2 regions of the Pseudomonas knackmussii B13 genome follow, and region 2 is predicted to be linked to the other one. Evidence: predicted binding sites of a transcription regulator. Region 2 holds the regulator's gene; the other holds the start of a gene.
The links. The regulator sigma-54, encoded in region 2, starts transcription at its own class of promoters, with help from an activator protein. The targets are predictions, from matches to a motif close to ANTGGCATNNANNTTGCTNT.

Region 1 (3,178 bases), 2.8 Mb from region 2:
GGTCCCGGTGATCAGCAGCGGCATGGCCAGTTCGTCCTTGCCGCCGCCGCGATCGTCCTGCGGCATGAGGGACAGCGAATAGCTCACGTCGAGCATGCGCGCGAGGTTCTCGGCGCGTTCCAGGTAGCGCGACATCCAGTACAGGTCGGCTGCGGTACGGCTCAGCATCTCAGTCCTCCACCACCCAGGTGTCCTTGGTACCGCCACCTTGTGACGAATTCACGACCAGCGAGCCTTCGCGCAGTGCCACGCGGGTCAGGCCACCGGGCACCAGGCGGGTCTCGCGGCCGGACAGCACGAACGGTCGCAGGTCGATGTGACGCGGCGCGATGCCGCTGTCGACGTAGGTCGGGCACGTCGACAGGCTCAGCGTCGGCTGCGCGATGTAGGCGTGCGGACGGGCCTTGAGGCGCTCGCGGAAGGCCTCGATTTCCTTGCTCGACGCCGCCGGCCCGACCAGCATGCCGTAGCCGCCGGAACCCTGGGTTTCCTTGACCACCAGCTCGGGCAGGTGCGCCAGCACGTGGGACAGGTCCTGCGGCTTGCGGCACTGCCAGGTCGGCACGTTCTTCAGTATTGGTTCCTCGGAGAGGTAGAAACGCACCATGTCCCCGACGTACGGGTAGATCGACTTGTCGTCGGCCACCCCGGTGCCGATGGCGTTGGCCAGCACCAGGTTGCCGGCGCGATAGGCCGAGAGCAGGCCGGGCACGCCGAGCATCGATTCGGGGTTGAACGCCAGCGGATCGAGGAAGGCGTCATCCAGGCGCCGGTAGATCACGTCCACCGGCCGCGGGCCGGCGGTGGTGCGCATGAAGACGCGCTCGTCGCGGACGAACAAGTCGGCGCCTTCCACCAGCTCCACGCCCATCTCGCGGGCCAGGAAGGCGTGCTCGAAGTAGGCGCTGTTGAAGCGGCCAGGCGTCAGCACCACGACGGCGGGGTTATCCAGCGGGCTTGAGCTGCGCAGGGTGTCCAGCAACAGGTTCGGATAGTGGTCGATGGGCGCCACGCGCTGCTTGGCGAACAGCTCGGGGAACAGCCGCATCATCATCTTGCGGTCCTCGAGCATGTAGCTGACGCCGCTGGGCGTGCGCAGGTTGTCCTCGAGCACGTAGTAGCTGCCGTCGGAATCGCGCACCAGGTCGACCCCGGCAATGTGCGCATAGATGTCGCGGTGCAGGTCCAGGCCCTGCATCGCCATCTGGTAGCCCTCGTTGGCCAGGACCTGTTCCGCCGGGATCACCCCGGCCTTGAGGATGCGCTGGTCGTGGTAGAGGTCGGCCAGGAACATGTTCAGCGCGCGCACCCGCTGGATGCAGCCGCGCTCCACCAAACGCCATTCGTTCATCGGAATGCTGCGCGGGATGGTGTCGAAGGGGATCAGCCGCTCGGTGCCCTGCTCGTCGCCATAGAGGGTGAAGGTGATGCCGGCGCGGTGGAACAGCAGGTCGGCCTCGCGCCGACGTTGCTCCAGCATCTCGGGCGGCGCGTCGGCCAGCCAGCGGGCGAATTCCCGGTAATGCGCGCGGCACTGGCCGTTCGCATCGTACATCTCGTCGTAGAAAGTGCGGGACATGCCGAACTCCTTGTCGCCAGCGTAGTGCTTGCCGTCGCAAGCCCCGTGCCAGCAGTGCAAAACCTTTCTATTCAATGACTTGGAAACGAAGCGCGCGCCCAAGGCCCCACTTTGGTGCAGCTCGCAGGGCACTCCGGCGCCCCCCGCCCTATTTGGCGCCAGTGCCCCTGCGGCTTAGGGAAAGTCTAGGCCACCGCCGCGCCACTCCCCGGCCGACATTGCGCGACACGACCATTGGCCGTAGCGGCCTCGCTTGTAGCCCCCCGGAGGCGCGACTACGCTGGACAAGCGTGTCCTTTTGCCATGACACCCATGCTGTCGCCCTGGTGCCCACCTTCGGCGCGGTCCGGCCGCAGAGGCTCCGAATCCAGATAACAGGAGTCCGATCATGCCCTCCCCGAAACTCGCTCCCCTGGCCTTCGCCATCACCTGCCTGCTCGCCAGCGGCGCCAGCCAGGCGGCCGAAGCCATCAAGCAGGTCGGCGCCGCCGAAGGCGCGCTCGACATCATTGCCTGGCCCGGTTACATCGAACGCGGCGAGAGCGACAAGAACTACGACTGGGTAACCCCCTTCGAGAAGGAGACCGGCTGCAAGGTCAACGTGAAGACCGCCGCCACCTCCGACGAGATGGTCAGCCTGATGGCCAAGGGCGGTTACGACCTGGTCACCGCGTCCGGCGACGCTTCGCTGCGGCTGGTCTACGGCAAGCGCGTGCAGCCAATCAACACGGCGCTGATTCCCAACTGGAAGAACGTCGACCCGCGCCTGCAGAACGCGCCCTGGCACACGGTGAACAACGAGCACTACGGCACGCCCTACCAGTGGGGCCCGAACGTGCTGATGTACAGCAGCAAGGTCTTCCCCAAGGCGCCGGACAGCTGGGCCGTGGTGTTCAAGGAGCAGAACCTGCCCGACGGCAAGAGCAACAAGGGCCGCGTGCAGGCCTATGACGGGCCGATCTACATCGCCGACGCCGCCGTCTACCTGAAGGCCACCGAGCCGTCGCTGGGGATAAAGGACCCCTATGAGCTTAACGAGGAGCAGTACGCCGCCGTGCTCAAGCTGCTGCGCGCGCAGCACGCCCTGGTCCACCGCTACTGGCACGACGCGACCGTGCAGATGAGCGATTTCAAGAACGAAGGTGTGGCGGCCTCCGGCTCCTGGCCGTACCAGGTAAACGCGCTGCAGGGCGAGAAACAGCCGATCGCCTCGACCATTCCCAAGGAAGGGGTCACCGGCTGGGCCGACACCACCATGATGCACGTCGACGCCAAGCACCCGAACTGCGCCTACAAGTGGCTGAACTGGTCGCTGGAACCGAAGGTCCAGGGCGACGTCGCCGCCTGGTTCGGCTCGGTCCCGGCCGCGCCGGACGGCTGCAAGGCCAGCACCCTGCTCGGCGCCACGGGCTGCGCCACCAACGGCTTCGACCAGTTCGAGAAGATCGCCTTCTGGAAGACCCCGCAGTCGGCCGGCGGCAAGTTCGTGCCCTATAGCCGCTGGACCCAGGACTACATCGCGATCATGGGCGGCCGCTAAGACCTAGAGCCTTCGCGAGCAAGCTCGCTCCTACGAAAAGCGCTTCGACTATAGGAGCG
Region 2 (3,178 bases):
GTCCGCGACGTCAGCATGAGCATCGACAGCGGGCAGATCGTCGGCCTGCTCGGCCCCAACGGCGCCGGCAAGACCACCTGCTTCTACATGATCGTCGGCCTGGTGCGCGCCGATCAGGGCCTGGTCCGCATCGACGACCAGGACGTCACCAACCTGCCGATGCATGGCCGCGCCCGCGCCGGCATCGGCTATTTGCCGCAGGAAGCCTCGATCTTCCGCAAGCTGTCGGTGGCGGACAACATCAGCGCCATCCTCGAGACCCGCAAGGACCTCGATCGAGCCGGTCGCAAGGAGGCCCTCGACGGACTCCTCGAGGAATTCCACATCCACCACATCCGCGACAACCTTGGCATGAGCCTGTCCGGTGGTGAACGCCGCCGCGTGGAAATCGCCCGCGCCCTGGCCAGTTCGCCCAAGTTCATCCTGCTCGATGAACCCTTCGCCGGCGTGGACCCGATCTCGGTGGGCGACATCAAGCAGATCATCCATCACCTCAAGACCAAGGGCATCGGCATCCTGATCACCGATCACAACGTCCGCGAGACCCTGGATATCTGCGAGACCGCCTACATCGTCAACGACGGCCAACTGATTGCCGAAGGCGACTCGGAAACCATCCTGGCCAACGAACTGGTCAAGGAAGTCTACCTGGGCCACGAGTTCCGCCTCTAAGCCCTACGCCGCCGGGCCACAAAGGCCCGGCAGGCACCTCCTCCCACCTCTCTGCCAAGCCCTCCACCCACGTCTGGAGAAATGTTTCAAGGCTAGGCAAGTAACAAAATTTCAGGCATATAACTTGCTTCCTAGCGGCGCCGCGACGATTCTGAACGAATCGACCAAGGCAGCGTCCGTAGTCGTGGATAGGCGCACTCCGCGCCGGCGAACAAGGTGCCAAGTTCCAGCCATGAAACCATCGCTAGTCCTCAAGATGGGCCAGCAGCTGACGATGACGCCGCAGCTGCAACAAGCCATCCGACTGCTCCAGCTCTCCACCCTGGACCTGCAACAGGAAATCCAGGAGGCCCTGGAGTCCAACCCGATGCTCGAGCGCCAGGAGGACGGTGACGACTACGACGGCAGCGACCCGATGGGCGAAGGCGCCGAAGCTGCCTCCAGCACCACCACCCAGGCCGACAGTTACCAGGAAAGCACCACGCCCAGTGTGGACAGCCTGGACGACGACCAGTGGGCCGAACGCATCCCGAGCGAGCTACCGGTAGATACGGCTTGGGAAGACATCTACCAGACCAGCGCCAGCAGCCTGCCCAGCAGCGATGACGACGAGTGGGACTTCACCGCCCGCACCTCCTCCGGCGAAAGCCTGCAGAGCCACCTGCTCTGGCAGCTCAACCTGGCGCCGATGTCCGATACCGATCGCCTGATCGCGCTGAGCATCATCGACGGCATCAACAACGACGGTTACCTGGAAGAATCCCTCGACGACATTCTCTCCTCCATCGACCCCGAACTCGACGTCGAGATGGACGAGGTGGAAGTAGTCCTGCGCCGCATCCAGCAGATGGAGCCGGCGGGTGTCGGCGCGCGCAACCTGCGCGAATGCCTGCTGCTGCAACTGCGCCAGATGCCTGAGAACACCTACCTGCTCACCGAGGCGCAGCGCCTGGTGAGCGATCACCTCGACCTGCTCGGCAGCCGCGACTACAGCCAGCTGATGCGCCGCATGAAGCTCAAGGAAGACGAGCTGCGCGAAACCATCGAGCTGATCCAGTCACTGCATCCACGCCCCGGCTCGCAGATCGAGTCGGGCGAAGCCGAGTACGTGGTGCCCGACGTCATCGTACGCAAGCACAACGAGCGCTGGCTGGTAGAGCTCAACCAGGAAGCGGTACCGCGCCTGCGCGTGAACTCGCAATATGCAGGCCTCGTACGCCGCGCCGACTCGAGCGCCGACAACACCTTCATGCGCAACCAGCTGCAAGAGGCGCGCTGGTTCATCAAGAGCCTGCAGAGCCGCAACGAAACGCTGATGAAGGTCGCGACCCAGATCGTCGAGCACCAGCGCGGCTTCCTCGAGTACGGCGAAGAGGCCATGAAACCGCTGGTGCTGCACGACATCGCCGAAGCGGTGGGCATGCACGAGTCGACCATCTCGCGCGTCACCACGCAGAAATTCATGCACACGCCGCGTGGCATCTTCGAGCTGAAGTACTTCTTCTCCAGCCACGTCAGCACCTCCGAAGGGGGCGAGTGCTCGTCCACCGCGATCCGCGCGATCATCAAGAAACTGGTCGCGGCAGAAAGTCCGAAAAAGCCGTTGAGCGACAGCAAGATCGCTGGTTTACTGGAGGCACAGGGCATTCAAGTGGCACGACGGACCGTCGCCAAGTACCGCGAATCTCTCGGTATAGCTCCATCCAGCGAGCGCAAGCGACTGGTCTGATTGACCCAAGCCAAAGTGTTCCGGCGGCAGGTTGCATTAACCTGCCACTTATACACGGGCAATAAGGAGAAAGCGGTATGCAAGTCAACATCAGTGGCCATCAACTGGATGTGACCGACGCCCTGCGCGACTATGTGGTCGAAAAACTCGGCCGACTGGAGCGCCACTTCGACAAGATCACCAATGTTCAGGTCATCATGGAGGTCGAAAAGCTGAAACAGCGAATCGAAGCCACGCTGCATATCTCCGGGGGTGAGGTGGTGGCCTGCGCCGAACATGAAGACATGTACGCAGCCATCGACCTTCTGACCGACAAACTCGATCGCCAACTGATCAAACACAAGGAAAAGTACCTCGAACGCCAACAGGGCGTTGGAGTCCGCTAACCCCCCTCTATGATCCGACTTGAGCAAATCCTGACCCCCGGCCGCTCCCTCGTGAGCGTGCCGGGAGGCAGCAAGAAACGCGTCCTCGAACAGATCGCCAACCTGGTCGTTCACGACCTGCCGGGGCTCGACGCACAAGCCATCTTCGAAAGCCTGGTAGCCCGGGAACGCCTGGGCTCCACCGGCTTCGGCAATGGCATCGCCATTCCGCATTGCCGGCTGACCGGCTGCAAGGCGCCAATCAGCGCCATCCTTCACCTGGACACCCCTGTCGATTTCGACGCCCTCGACGGCGCCCCTGTCGACCTGGTCTTCGTACTGCTGGTACCGGAGGCCGCCACCGAAGAGCACCTGGAGCTGCTGCGGCAGATCGCCTCCATGCTCGACCGAT

Region 1: a site for sigma-54 is predicted at 1,755-1,774, ahead of PKB_RS09425 (circularly permuted type 2 ATP-grasp protein). Genes of this name have one in related genera too.

What each region holds. Positions count from the first base shown of each region.
Region 1 is NZ_HG322950.1:1,959,695-1,962,872, reverse strand. It holds gene PKB_RS09430 (alpha-E domain-containing protein) at 1-168, opposite strand, end outside; gene PKB_RS09425 (circularly permuted type 2 ATP-grasp protein) at 170-1,579, opposite strand; gene ydcS (putative ABC transporter substrate-binding protein YdcS) at 1,968-3,119, shown strand.
Region 2 is NZ_HG322950.1:4,806,386-4,809,563, forward strand. It holds gene lptB (LPS export ABC transporter ATP-binding protein) at 1-672, shown strand, start outside; gene PKB_RS22495 (RNA polymerase factor sigma-54) at 905-2,401, shown strand; gene hpf (ribosome hibernation-promoting factor, HPF/YfiA family) at 2,479-2,787, shown strand; gene ptsN (PTS IIA-like nitrogen regulatory protein PtsN) at 2,797-3,178, shown strand, end outside.